DNA from 3 places in the Paenibacillus sp. FSL R5-0766 genome. Region 2 is predicted to be linked to each of the others. Evidence: riboswitches for the same ligand, from Rfam matches in the RefSeq annotation. Region 2 holds a riboswitch; each other region holds the start of a gene.
What was found. Region 2 has a riboswitch for thiamine pyrophosphate ahead of tenA (thiaminase II). Riboswitches for the same ligand answer to the same signal wherever they lie in the genome.
Positions count from the first base shown of each region.

Region 1 (4,977 bases), 440 kb from region 2:
CACGTCAAATGACAATAACTTACGTCTCAATGCATTTGCATTGCCACTAAGTAACTTCATCGCTTCTGCGGTCTGATTCGCCGTTACCATCTGTACCGCTTGAGGTATGATGCCAGACGTATCACAGGTATCTCCACCCAGAGGGACTTCACCCAGCAAACAATTTAAACATGGCGTATCTCCAGGCATAAATGTATAGGTAATACCGTAACTACCTACGCATCCACCATAAATCCAGGGAATACGGTGCTTCTGTGCCATATCATTAATGAGTAGTCGGGTATCAAAATTATCCGTTGCATCCATGATCAAGTCTGTATGCTGAACGAGTTCTTCCAACTCATCTACTCTGACGTCCAACACTTTCCCTTCCACATGAACCGTGGAATTAATGGCAGATAAACGTTTTTCCGCCGCCATTGCCTTCGGTATCCGCTCAAGCGCGTCCTGTTCTACATATAATTGCTGTCGCTGCAGGTTACTCCACTCCACATAATCACGATCCACAATTGTTAAGTGTCCGACTCCTGAACGAACTAACGTTTCTGCAATTCCTGTTCCGAGTGCGCCAGCGCCTACAATTAAAACTCTGCTGCCCTTTAATCTGGCCTGGCCTTCCTTACCAAGTGGCGCGTAACGTTCCTGTCTGGAATAACGATCGGCCTGCTCGGAAGATGTTATTTGATCTGTCATGTATGAACCATTCCTTCCACCGGACTACTGGCTGCTGCATAACGCTTTATGGGAATCATGCCTGCCTCATATGCCAATCTACCCGCTTCTACCCCCAATCGCATTGCTTTAGCCATGCTCACTGGATCCCCTGATCCGGATACGGCTGTATTTAACAATACACCATCTGCACCAAGTTCCATCGCATAAGCAGCATCTTTTGGGGAGCGCAACCCTGCATCCACAATTACAGGTACAACGGCCTGCTCAATGATGATCTCAAGGTTATAGGGATTGATGATGCCTCTGCCAGCTCCGATGGGAGAAGCGCCAGGCATTACAGCATGTACGCCAAGCAATTGCAGCCTTTTGGCCAGAATGACATCATCTGAAATATAAGGCAATACCGTGAAGCCCTTTTCAAGCAAAATTTCGCAAGCCTTGTACGTTTCAATCGGATCTGGGAGTAACGTGTTTCCATCTCCGATGACTTCGACTTTTATCATATCACAAAGTCCTGAAGCCCGCGCAAGCTCGGCAATCCGCACCGCCTCTTCCGCAGTGGAAGCCCCCGCCGTATTCGGAAGAAGTGTGTATTTATCCAGATCCAACGTATCCAGGAAATGCTTCTGATTACGTTCCTCCAGATTCAGACGACGAACAGCAAAGGTTAAAACTTCCGTTTCAGATGCTTCCACAGCCTGACTTTGCACTTCCAGATCGGAAAACTTGCCTGTTCCGAGCAACAATCTGGACTCAAACGTATATTTACCAATGTTCAACATCATCAACCGCCTCCTACAAAATGTACAATCTCAATTCGATCGCCTTCTCTTAATGCCGTCGTTTCATGGTACTCGCGGGTTAAAATATGCTTATTCAGCTCTACAACTACAGTCTTGACTTGCAGATCAAAAGATTGAAGCAGTTTATCCACACGATTCAATCTGTCTTCAATCTCCATCCGTTGACCATTAACGATGATATTCACTGCACCACTCCCTTTCTGTTCAATCGCTCAGGGCTCAGCGCCTCAATTCCGAGCTCTTCTGAGCTTTTGCCCACGAGCAATTCAGCGATTAGTCTGCCTGTTATCGCACTGAGCAAAATACCGTTACGGTAATGTCCAAAGGCGGCAAACAGCCCAGGAACACTTTCGCAAGCACCTATATAAGGCAGACCATCCGGAGTTGCCGGCCTTACGCCTGCCCACGCCCGCAAAAATTGTGCTTCTTTCATCCCAGGCACCCAGTGGGTAGCCGCAGTTAATAGCTTCTGAACACCCTGTACAGAAACGTTCAGATCCGTTCTGCCTGGCAGACTGGTTGCCCCGAGCCAAACTTCTCCATTGGCTTTGGGAACTATATAGATATCCTCTGCATACACCGTTCTATCAGGTCTGTACCCTGCATGTTCATCTGAGAACTGAACGGCGGCTATTTCACCTTTTACCGACCACACAGGCAAGCTCAGATTCACATGTCTCATCAACTCTTCACTCTGTAATCCAGCCGCTATAATGACATGTTTGCATCTCATCTCACCGATCGATGTGGTGATTCCCTGCACACCGTGTTCGTTTGCTTGCACACGTATATCCTGTATGTCCTCCATTACCCGTGCTCCCATTGCTTGAGCGGATTCGGCGTATGCCTTCGTTAGGTGGACTGGGAGAATTTCACTCTCGTAAGGTCTGTAATAGGCTCCATACGTATCTCTGTTAAGCCATGATGCCTCCTGCTGCACAACGGAACGATCCCACCACACCTCATCAGCAGAAGTAGACAACGCAGACTTCCGATTGTCCTTATAACTACTTAATTCACTGTATGAACGAAAAGGAGTTAGGAATCCTTGGCGTTGCAGACCAGTCTCTACCTCACTGAGTGTAGCCATCAGCACCTGTTGCTCGGTAAGTAACTGTCTACTCTGCCTGGCAAGCTTAGCCATCAAAGGATGAGCAAAATCTTCACTGTCTGCTGCCAGCATTCCAGCCGCGGCGCACGAAGTTCCTCCCGCGATTGCTGAACGCTCTACCAACAGTACATCTTGTCCACGAGAGGCAAGCTCATAAGCAATGGCACAACCAACGACGCCTCCACCTACAATAATGGTTTCGGCATGAACCTTATCCGGTCTATCAGTAATGATCTTCTTCATCAGCTCATCTCCTTGATTCAGCGGCTCAAACTTTCTGTACCAACGATAGCCTGCCTTAATAATGCAGCCGCCCGATCCGGGGAATCGCTCGCCCATACATTCGAGATCACAGCGACTCCCTGTGCGCCTGCAGAGTGAATAGAGTGAATGTTTCCCGGTTCGATACCCCCAATCGCCATGACAGGAATGGAGACACCAGAGCACACTTCAGCCAGAGCATATAATCCTCTTGGTTCAAGATCAGGCTTACTGTTGGTTGAGTAGACATGCCCGAAGAAAAGGTAATCGACTCCCCGTTCTTCAGCGATTTTTGCCTCATCGATTGAATGAACAGATACACCCAGACGAAGTCGCTGCACATTGCTTATAGCTGCAGGGTTATAGTTACGTATTGCATCTTGCCCCCAATGTACACCGCCATGGATGTCATTCTGTGAAGGCAGCTCTGAACCATTGATAACGATACGACAAGATGGAACGCCAACACCACGCAGACTTTCAGCCCAAGCGATCTTTTGTTGCCACGAGAGTTGTTTCTCTCGTATGTGAATATAGTCCACCCAAGGCCACACGTTCTTTGCAGCTTTTACAAAAGATGCTTGATCCCCTGCACCCGTAGATACAACATGCAGTTCAAATGATCCGTGTACATGTTCATGAGAAAATACCGTACTGTTCATCTCCTTCCAGACATGAATGCTATGAAAACACAAAAAAGCCACTCCCGTAGGGGAGTGGCTGCGTATTAATTATAGGACCAGATGACTGACTGATACATACAGTTCATTTCGTGCAATAAAGCTATAGACTCTATAGCCTTAACGTTATACACGCAACTGCATGTTTCAATTCGTTAAACAGACGGTTGAATCCTTCGAATTGCCGTTTGCTCACGTCATTCACTGAAACGCGCTCGCCACTTCCCTACGCTGGTATGATCCAGATCAGGTGCAAAGGGTCCGGAATCGCATTCTTCCATCTCAGCCGCATCGTGCGGCCCCCCTAGTGTTCATATGAAGTTGTAGCCTATGTTACCATAGACGGATTTTTTTGTCACCGTCATTTCTGTTAAACATTGTCTTGAATCGTCTAGTTTTTCTCAGACCATTCTTCGACATTCCATGTTTTGGTGACCCAACCCTCGTAGAAATCAGGTTCATGAGATACCAGTAACACCGTTCCCTTGAATTCTTGCAAAGCACGCTGCAACTCCGCTTTAGCTGTGACATCCAGATGGTTTGTCGGCTCATCGAATAGAATCCAGTTGCTTTCACGCATCAAGAGTTTGCATAAACGAACCTTGGCTTGCTCTCCACCACTCAGCATGTTAAGCGGACGGGTAATGTGCTCATTTTTCAACCCACAGCGAGCGAGATGTCCTCGGACCTCATTCTGGGTCAAATGTGAAAACTCATTCCAGACATCCTCAATCGGCGTGATATTTCCAGCACGAACTTCCTGCTCAAAATAGGCCGTTTCGAGATAATCTCCCAAAAAGGTCTTTCCACTAAGTGGAGATATTTTGCCCAGGATAGTTTTCAGCAGTGTCGATTTACCCACACCATTACAACCTACGATAGCAATTTTCTCACTACGTTCGATTGTCATTGTCATCTTAGGCAGCAAAGGATACGTATATCCAATTTCAAAATCAATGCCCTCAAAGACCGTTTTGCTGCTCGCACGGGCATCCTTGAATTTGAACGTTGGTTTAGCTGCTTCATCTGGACGATCAATACGTTCAATTCTGTCCAGCTGTTTCTCCCGGCTCTTCGCTCGACCTGAAGTTGAAGCACGTGCCTTGTTACGCTGAATGAAATCTTCCTGTTTCTTGATGTACTCTTGCTGCTTCTCGTATGCATCAATATGCTGGGCTTTATTCATATCAGCCATCTCGAGGAACTTGTTATAGTTCGCTGCATATCTCGTTAATTTGGCAAATTCCAAATGATAAATGACATTTACGACTTCATTCATGAATTCCGTGTCATGGGAGATTAAGAGAAACGCGTGTGGGTAGTCCTTCAGGTAACGTGACAGCCATTCAATGTGCTCTACATCCAGATAGTTGGTCGGCTCATCCAGTAAAAGAGCTGTAGGTTTCTCAAGCAGAAGCTTGGCAAGAAGCACCTTGGTACGTTGTCC
Region 1 covers NZ_CP150227.1:4,108,807-4,113,783, forward strand. Annotated here, with positions in the region: gene MKY66_RS17615 (ThiF family adenylyltransferase) at 1-693, opposite strand, end outside; gene MKY66_RS17620 (thiazole synthase) at 690-1,457, opposite strand; gene thiS (sulfur carrier protein ThiS) at 1,460-1,663, opposite strand; gene thiO (glycine oxidase ThiO) at 1,660-2,832, opposite strand; gene MKY66_RS17635 (thiamine phosphate synthase) at 2,850-3,545, opposite strand; TPP riboswitch at 3,737-3,846, opposite strand; gene MKY66_RS17640 (ABC-F family ATP-binding cassette domain-containing protein) at 3,922-4,977, opposite strand, start outside.
Region 1: another riboswitch for thiamine pyrophosphate. It lies ahead of MKY66_RS17635 (thiamine phosphate synthase); the one in region 2 lies ahead of tenA (thiaminase II).

Region 2 (4,977 bases):
ATCAAAAAACAGTCACAAGATCCGCTCTGGAACAAAGCGGTGTCTACTCCACTGAAGGGTGACTCTTCGGGATCAGCCAGTTTCCGCACCTTATGGGATCATAGTAACCTGTATATCCTCGTGGATGTTCAGGATGCGAAGGCAGATGTGAATGACAGAGTAGATATCTTTGTTGATCTCAATAATGGCAAGACCACTTCATATGAAGCAGATGACCGACACGTAATCATTAAGCGGTCGGGCAAAGTTGAGGGTGCGGAGCAACGTTCATATCGTGTACGTGAGACCAAAGCCGGATATCAGGTTGAATTGTCCATTCCATGGAGTGGTATCCAAGTCGGTTCAGAATATGAAGTTGGCATGGATATTCGTGTGGCTGATGGCGCTACAAGTGGGACACAACCTTATAATCCACTGTACTGGAATGATCGAACACAATCTCAGGAACAGGATACAAGCAAATACGGCGTGATTCAGCTTGCCCCTATGCCCAAATCTGCACAAGCTGTACAAGGGATTGTTCAGATTGATGGGAAGAAAGACACATCATGGAATAAGGCTGCACCATTTGAAGTTAAACGGTTGAACCAGAGCGAAGGTGCAGAGGCAGTGGCTCGCGCAATGTGGTCAGGTGAGTATCTATACCTGCTGATCGACGTCACTGATCCAAACATCATTACAGACAGCATCAACCCATGGGATCAGGATTCGGTTGAGATTTTCCTGGACGAGAATCACCAGCGCACACCGTATTTTCAATATGATGATGCCCAGTTCAGAATCAGTGCAGACAATGTAGGAACCTTTGCAGGGGGTGCCTCACCTGGACGCCTTGTAAGTGCTGTGAAGAAAACAAATAAAGGATATCTCGTAGAAGCCAGAATTCATTTACAATCATTGACGCCCAAAACAGGAAATGTTCTCGGCTTCGAGCTTCAAATTAACGACAACCAGGGCGGAGGTAAGCAGAGCGTAGCTAAATGGAATGATACGACCAATGAGAGCTGGAGAAACACTTCCCAGTACGGAATACTCACTTTTGTCGGAAAGAACAAACTCGGGCATTAAACCATCGGCAGTAGTTGCAAGAATAGAAACCATCATAACAGTGGCTATAACTCAACCATTGTTGCGATGGTTTCCATCGTTTACATACGTCACCGAAGGTGATGAGGGAGGATACAATCTGCCTTGACTATATTTAACAGCCCTTGATATACTAAATGGATATTATTTTTTCTTTTATGGGAATAAGAAAGTAATCAACTACATACAACCGTTTGCGAGGGAGCCTTAACCGGCTGAGAGGGTGTTAAACCGACCTTACCTGACTTGGATCATGCCAACGTAGGGATGCAACGATGAAACGCTGTACTTGGGTAGCTCATGCGAACCCCCTTGTTTTAGTGTATTTGTCTGCGAAACATCCTATGGATGTTTCGTTTTTTTGTTTTTAAATACGTACATTATGAATTGGAGGAACACATGTTGACTATTTCAGAGAGACTATATCAGGCAGCACAGCCTGTGTGGAAGGAATGTCTTGAGCATCCTTTTGTTAAAGGGATCGGAGATGGTTCTTTACAGGTTGAACAATTTCGTTATTATTTGCTGCAAGACTACTTGTACCTGTACGATTATGCCCGTGTATTTGCACTAGGTATTGTCAAGTCGCACGACCCCAAATTGATGCAGTTTTTTAGTAAAAACGTAGATAACATCCTGAATGGTGAAATGAAAATTCATCGTTCTTATATGGAGAGATTAGGAATTACAGAGGATCATGTTTTCCAGGTAAAACCTGCACTGAAAAATGCAGCCTATACTAACTATATGCTCTCTGTTTCCCATGCGGGTGGCATAGCAGAAGTACTTGTATCCATTCTGGCCTGCTCATGGAGCTATGCGGAGATTGGTCAAGTCCTTGCCCAAAAGCCAGGCGCAGCTGATCATCCTTTTTACGGAGAGTGGATCACAGGATATGCTTCCTCTGAATACAACAGCAACAATCAATCCCTAGTGACGTTAACGGATAAGCTATTAGAAGGCTGTAGCGAGGGCACGTACCAACGGATGGAAGATATTTTCGTGATGTGCAGTCGCTTTGAGCTTGATTTTTGGGAGATGTCATGGAGGCTGGAGCCTTATGTTCACTGTAGTCAATTAAAGTAGAGAGCAGCGGCCATAAACAGTCTCAGGATAGAAATAAGTAGAATACGTAAAGGAACGCTTGCAATAAGCGTGTTTCGTGACGATGCCAAAAAAAGGGCGGATAGTATCCGCCTTTTTTCATTGTTGAAATTCTTGACACAGGGACATTTTGTTCTCTGAAGTCTCTGGCTAAAATCAAAAAGGGTGTCAGGACGGAATGTTCATAGCAGTCTGAATGTTTTTCAGATCGAGCTGAATTTGCTCTGCAATATGGTAAGGGTGGTATAAACCATGCTGCACCATGTAATTTGATATCTTTTCATGAGAATCTATGGCTTCATCGAGCTGTTTCATCAAAATTTGTTTGATTTCGGGGGTGGCACATTCGGTCACAGCCATGGCGTAGTTTCTGACACCGCTCTTGGCGTTCATCAAAAAATCCATTGCGATCACGTCATCGGTCAGCGTATTAAGACCAGTCATGTGTTCTAATATTGGGTTCATTTTTTTATCTCCTATACAGTCGCTTTAGACAGCACTCCACCGAGCTCCTGAAGCTGCTGTTGTGATAAGATCGCATCTTGTTGCAAAATTTGCTTGAGCTCCGGGTCGGTTACCAGAGCTTGCATGGTCTTGGATTTAGTCATACAAACCGTCTTGAACGCAGCTATTTCATGTACCTCGAGCATCTCATGCAAAGCGTATGTGGAATCCATTCAGATTGTCCTCCCATGTATCTATTCATATTTAAGGCTTTAAGATGACTTTAATGCAATCGTCCGTTTTTGTATCGAACACTTCATAGCCCCGTTTGGCCTCGCTGAGCGGAATGACGTGCGTAACAATGTCGCCAGGGTCCACTTTGCCAGACGTAACCAACTCGTACATGTATGGCATGTAGTGAATGACCGGAGCTTGTCCGGAACGGATATTCACGTTTCGCTGCATGATATCACCGAGCGGGAATCCGTTATAACGTCCGCCGTATACCCCAGTGACTTGAATGGTGCCACCTTTGCGAACAGCCTGAGATGCAATGATAAATGCGCTCATGGTGCCGCCTTGCAGTTTCATACCGCTGGCTAGAAATTCAAGATCGCTCATCTTGCCGTCCATTCCTACCGCATCAATGACAACATCGGCGCCGCCTTTGGTCATTTCCTTGAGAGTGTTCCCAATATTCTTATCCTGTTCGAAGTTTACTATTTCCACATTGTTTGTTCGCTTTGCATGCTTTAAGCGATAATCGACATAGTCGACGGCTATGACCCGCTTAGCTCCTTTCAGCCAGCAGAACTTCTGGGCCAGGAGTCCGACCGGGCCGCAGCCGAGCACGATGACCGTATCTCCATTCTTAACGCCGGCGTTATCTACGCTCCAGAATGCCGTCGTCATGGCATCGGCGATCAAGCTTAGCTTTTCGTCCGGTTGTTCGCAGTTTTCAGGGATTTTAAAATGGGTAAAATTGGCAAATGGGACCCGTAAATACTCGGCTTGCCCACCGGGATATCCGCCGGTCGTTCCGGAGTAGCCGAAATATGCGCCCATATCCCCGTGCTCGTTGGAATTGTCACATTGGCTTTCCAGCTGATTTTTGCAAAAAAAGCATTCTCCGCATGCGATGTTAAACGGGATGATTACGCGGTCGCCTTTTTTTACCTTGGTCACGCCAGGGCCCACTTCTTCTACGATCCCCATCGGCTCATGTCCGATGACATAGTTTTCCTGAAGGTTAGGGATCATCCCGTGAATCAGATGAAGGTCAGAACCGCAAATGGCGGTACTGGTGATCTTTACGATCATATCGTCCGGTTTCACAATCTTCGCATCCGGCACCTCTTTGACCACGACATTTTTAACCCCTTGATACGTTACCGCCTTCATGCTTTATGTCCTCCAATATGCTCATCTGGGGTCCGATCAAACATCCCTTTACGTGACGTATCCCCCGGGAACAGATTCATCTGCCCGATCATCACCGTATTTTTCGCCGAAAGCTGATCGAGTTGGTACTGTTCGTTCAGCTCATAAGGATGAAACCATTTTTTGCGAATCATGAGCTCCGAGATTTCTTGGTGCATTGCAATTCCCTGCTTAAGATGAGTATGCAGCAGGGCTCTTACATCCGGTGAAGCCGTTTCCGTCAGGGCGATGGACAAATTACGTACACCCTCCTTGGCACGAAGAAGGAAGTCCATGGCAAAAGTCATATCTGCCATTTCCGGCATATTCAATGAATTAATCGGATCTAAATAATCGGTATTCATCTGAGTTCCCCTTAATGTGTTATAGGTGTCGGATTATTCGGAACGGTTGCTTTAAAAGGAGCTCTTGCGTAGATTGCTTGCAGCTCAGCGATCTGTTGTATGGATTGAATTACGTCTTTCTGCATTAATGCTTTTAGCTCTTGGTCAAAGACCAGGCCTTGCATAAGTTTCGACTTAGCGATGCAGAGCGTTTTGAAGTTTAATGCTTCATGCAGTTCCATCGATTCGTGCGGCGCTAGCGTTGGATTAGCCATTCAGAAATGTTCCCCTCCTTTTTCATCAAGATTAGATTTTCCAATGCATCGGATCTTATACTAATATGGATCACCGGAGAGATAAGATCCGAATATTCCCATACAGTCGCAGGGATATAAACAAAATCTCAATCCCATACTTATTTCTGTTTAAATGAATGATTTTACTGAAGGAAGGAGGAGTCACGGTGCCCAATAAAAACAAAATTGATCTAGCAACCGAAAACGCAAGAAAACCGGCAGAAGATGCACTTAACTCGAGTGGTAGTAATACGCTGGAGCAGCATGCATCTAACGCGGTTTCT
Region 2 covers NZ_CP150227.1:3,666,893-3,671,869, forward strand. Annotated here, with positions in the region: gene MKY66_RS15795 (endo-1,4-beta-xylanase) at 1-1,068, shown strand, start outside; TPP riboswitch at 1,275-1,372, shown strand; gene tenA (thiaminase II) at 1,486-2,172, shown strand; gene MKY66_RS15805 (spore coat protein) at 2,359-2,655, opposite strand; gene MKY66_RS15810 (hypothetical protein) at 2,667-2,867, opposite strand; gene MKY66_RS15815 (zinc-dependent alcohol dehydrogenase) at 2,899-4,035, opposite strand; gene MKY66_RS15820 (spore coat protein) at 4,032-4,418, opposite strand; gene MKY66_RS15825 (spore gernimation protein GerQ) at 4,430-4,672, opposite strand; gene MKY66_RS15830 (hypothetical protein) at 4,861-4,977, shown strand, end outside.

Region 3 (4,977 bases), 3.2 Mb from region 2:
GGGCGAAAGGATCATTCGGTGAACTCGATAAGTTTCTGGAGCGACAGAGTTCAAATCATGCTTCCGTAAATACGCACTCTGCTGGGACATCGGGTGAGATGCATCCCGCATCTGCAAGTACATCCAGTCCAACCTATCGTGGCCGTAACAGGACTCTTCTGGTATTATTCGTTCTGTTCTTCTTCCTCTATGTTGGCACAGAGATGAGTCTTGCGAACTTCATGCCGGCGATCCTGATTGAGAAAATGAACATGAAGGAAGCCGGAGCAGCCCTTAGTGTCACCTGTTTCTGGATTGCCATGTCCGTGGGACGACTCTTCGCCGGGTATATCGCAGAGAAATTCCAATACCGCGTCTATGTTCTGTACAGTTGTCTTGCATCTGTTCTTTTGTTAATGGTATTTCCATTTACAAACCAAATCTGGTCTTCATTTCTCATCATCTTACTGCTTGGACTGGCGATGTCAGGGATATTCTCCATTGCCCTTGTCTTTGCCAGTAAACTGCTGCCCGGAACAGAAGAATCCACACCCAGCATTTTGATTGCCTCAGGTGGGGTTGGCGGTGCCATTCTGCCTTTGACTACGGGATGGAGTCTTGATCATCTGGCGGTTAATCAGTCTGCATGGATGCTTGCGATCTTTGCAGTTGGCCTGCTTGTCATTAGCGTAATCACGTATCAATGGCAGAACAAACATATAGCCAATTCTGCGACTTAACAGTTCTGTGTTGATCCAGTCCTGAGGATTAGAAATACCTATTAAAGAAATTGTAATGTCTACTGTCATGACCTGACGGTGGACATTTTTTTGTAGCGTTACTTTGTATAAAGAACCTAGCACACGTTATTTATCTGCATTTTAGGATATTTGAAATCTAACGAATCCTAGAGACGTTATTATAGATAATTATCTCAAATTCAAGGTCTCGTTGCAGTTTTTTATCATAATAACCCGCTGAGATTCGTTAGATTTTTTATTCCCTAAAAATTGGCCTAATAAGATGTTCTCGATTCGTTAGCGCTGTAATCGTGGTGGAAAGTATCCTATCTTTGCCTCAGATCACCTTTCATTACAGGTAAGAATACGATCTATTCATTTGCACACGATTGCCCAGGAAATACTTAGGGCCAGCCGAATCACACACTTTTGTTAACGACAGGCATTACGGGCCCGTTATCCTTGATGAATTTACCGAATACATATCGGACGAGCGGTCCCAGAATGATTAACTGATATGGAAGCGCAAGGCTGAAGTTACGAGCAATGGTATGGAGATACGTACGGAGTACGGATGACCCACTTAATTGATCAGCGAGATATGCTGAAACCATCCCATACAAGGACATGATCAGAACCATGCCAATCACCATAAAAAATGACATGGCGAGTACACCCAGAATTTTGTTGGACTTGTCAAAGGGTAAGGAAAAAGCAATCTTTCTCGCTATAGGTCCGACAATGAAGGACTCTACCACAAACGCGATGACAAAACATAATATGAATTGAAGCAGTATCTCAAGCGGGGACATCTTACCGAGTAACCCACTATGCCATAAATTGAATGTCATCATGACGACAACCATTCCTGTACACATCATTAATCCGAAAATAATTTGTTCCTTCTTGCTTGTTGGCAATTCTCTCATCCTCTCTGTTTACCTTCGTAATTATAGAGATGAGGAAACCCTCCACATAAGTGAACATTCTGTGAACAAATCTGATTTTTCCAAATTAAAATTTATGGAAGTAGCTATATCTAATAGCTGGTTCTTTCCTACAACAGAAATCTCCAGAGAAAAGACAGTTTGGATAAAGCTGTGATTGCCATTCGTTTGAAAACAGAGCCTTTCTGATTCGTAGATTCTGCTAGTTGCTCACCTTTATTCACACGTGTACTAAGTGTACGTTTGATATCCATAGCTTCTGTTAGTTCGTTGGCGAATGCAGAACCAGAAATGACCACAGCAGATTCGGTATTTAGAAAGGCGGATCTGGGATCAAGGTTATACGAACCAACCATGCTGAGGTAATCATCCATGACAAATGATTTGCCGTGTATGGAATAAGGGCCTTGGTATTCATAAATGGCCAGATTGGTATCAAGCAACCGTTTCTTAGAGCTTAAGTATCCCGCGAAAGCCAAAGGGTTAGGGGTCTGCTGGATTGAATTGGTTAACATGACCCATTCTGCTTTTGGATTCATCGACAGATGTACGGCTTTCTTCATTTTCTTGGTAGGAATGGCATATGGCGTCTGAAGGTACACTTTCGACTTTGCTTGATTGGCGAAATGAACAAATGCTCTCCACATGGTCGGGTCTTTATACAGCCTCTGGATTGGATTGTGAATGAAAGCGACGTGGTCGGAACGAAGAGCCCCTTGAGCCCATTCCTTCGGCAACACTTTAACAAAAGGATCGCTCTCAGCCTGAGCTTTTTTATATAACTCAGCCAGCTGATCCAGCTCTTGTAACCCCTTTGTATGATGCTGACGTTTGGCATGTTTTTCTGGTTTGGTGAATGGATGTTCCCATAACCGATCTATATATTTTTTCATTTCAACAACCGTGCTGTTTTTATTATGGTTTGGATTGTAAACAAGGACATCCCGATCGAATACATAGTCTTTTTTGGGTTGCAATGCCATGTATCTATCACCAATATTTTGGCCGCCAATGATGCCATATGTGTTGTCGACAAGAAAGATCTTGTCATGCAGACGGTTATGCCATGTCCATGGCATAACTATGTTGAGTGGTTCATAATACCTTAACTCCACATTGGGGTGAGCTGCAATGGCATCTGGAATATCACGCAATTCTCCGCGCATGTTGTGAAAAATCCCGTCTAAAATGATTCGAACATGAACACCCCGATCAGCCGCATCGAATAAAGCAGCAAAAAAGAGTTGAGATGTTTTTCCTTTTTGGATGGAGTAATAAGCCAGGTCGATGCTTGTTTTCGCCTCTCGAATGGTCTGGATTCTCACCTGACCGGATTGAAAGCCGTCCTCCAAGAGCAGTACGCGATCTGTCGTACTTCCTGCTGTTAACAATTTTTGCATATCCGTATTTTCAATAGTAGATGGAGACGGAACCAAAAATAAAAGGTAAGCTGTGAAAAAAACGTAGACACAATAGGACAGAATAATTGCGAATATGGTTTTAAGGATCATTCAGTACGCCCCCATATGTAAAAAATAATTATTTATATAGCAGTACTATCTCCTTTTGTATCTAAATTATGTTGTTTAAATGAAGCAAGCGTCTCCGGTCAAGGTCAAACGATCAAAAGCTGATCACTGAAATAGGGAAAGCAGCCCTGATGCGATGAGATATCAAACATCGGATTTGATCCAAGTTTTTGTTGGAAACCTTCCAGATCCTCAGCACTGAGGCTATGGCCCACTCGATGCTTTTGCAATCAGCCAGATTTCCTTATATGATTCGCCACGATAATTATTGAAAATAACACATCTAAACAGGCTGATATACATATGTATAACGGCCTGTTTGATAATTTCATACGTGTCCCCATCCAGTTCCTGACTGGACACGTTCCACCTGCTGGCCTATAATTACACCTAGTAATGCCCGTAACTTCATAGTTTCCCAGGGGAGTCGGAATTGGCCGGCTGAGAGTGTATCCCACCAAGATACTAACCCTTAGACCTGATCTGGATTATGCCAGCGTAGGAATCGGAGTATATCGAAATGGCACAGCCCTATGGCTGAACGCCACCTCTCTAACGCCTGCACGCGTCCCGGAATACGGGACGCTTTTTTAATGTTCTTTTATATAGCCAGAGAGCTAAAAAAAGTGACGTTATCCAGATCTCAACTGGTATAAATCTGTCGATTTATGCAAGATGATTGGATATGAAGCCAAGGAGTACCCCGGGCCAATCGGCCGGACATACCGAAGGAGAGAACCACAGATGAAATGGCGTAAAACGATGGGATTGTTGCTCTTATGCGTGCTTATGGTGACTGTAGCCGCATGTGGTGGCAAAGAAGCTGCCCCAGCTGGGCAGAACGGCAACACAAATACGGAAAGCAGCAACGAAGGTGACACTGCCGCCCTGAAAGATATTAAAGTGGTGCTCGACTGGACACCAAATACGAATCATACCGGCCTGTATGCGGCTGTAGATCAAGGTTTTTACAAGGCCGAAGGCTTGAACGTGGAGATTGTACAACCAGGTGCCGGTGGCGCAGATACGATGGTTGCCTCCAATGAAGTGCCTTTTGGCGTAAGTTATCAGGAGAGTGTAACTCAAGCCCGCACACAGGGTGTTCCATTGGTCTCCATCGCAGCAGTTATTCAGCATAATACATCTGGTTTCGCTGCTCCGGCGGATCGGAATATCAAGTCACCGAAAGACTTTGAAGGTAAAACCTATGGCGGTTGGGGTTCCCCTGTGGAAGAAGCCGTGATGCAATCCATTATGGAAGGCGACGGAGCTGATGTATCGAAAGTGAAAAATATTAACATGGGTGACGCTGACTTTTTCACCGCAGTGAAACGGGATATTGATTTTGCGTGGATTTTCTACGCCTGGACGGGTATTGAAGCCGAACTGCGCGGGGAACCAATCGACATGTTATATGTGAAGGATTATTCAGATGCATTGGATTACTACACGCCTGTCCTCGTAACCAACGAGCAGACGATCCAAAACGACCCCGAGTTGGTGAAAGCATTCCTGAAAGCCACCTCCGAAGGGTATCAATACGCAATTGATCATCCCGAAGACGCAGCAAACATTCTGATCAAGGCCGTACCGGATCTGGATAAGGAATTGGTACTGGCAAGCCAGAAATGGCTTAGTCCAAAGTACACAGATGACGCCCCGCGCTGGGGAGAACAAAAACAGGAAGTGTGGCAAAACTACACTGACTGGATGTTTAGCAAAAAACTGCTGGATGAACAGATCGATGTGAGCAAGGCATATACGAACGCGTTTTTACCCCAA
Region 3 covers NZ_CP150227.1:495,766-500,742, reverse strand. Annotated here, with positions in the region: gene MKY66_RS02345 (MFS transporter) at 1-719, shown strand, start outside; gene MKY66_RS02340 (hypothetical protein) at 1,139-1,573, opposite strand; gene MKY66_RS02335 (phospholipase D family protein) at 1,777-3,066, opposite strand; TPP riboswitch at 3,606-3,718, shown strand; gene MKY66_RS02330 (ABC transporter substrate-binding protein) at 3,940-4,977, shown strand, end outside.
Region 3: another riboswitch for thiamine pyrophosphate. It lies ahead of MKY66_RS02330 (ABC transporter substrate-binding protein); the one in region 2 lies ahead of tenA (thiaminase II).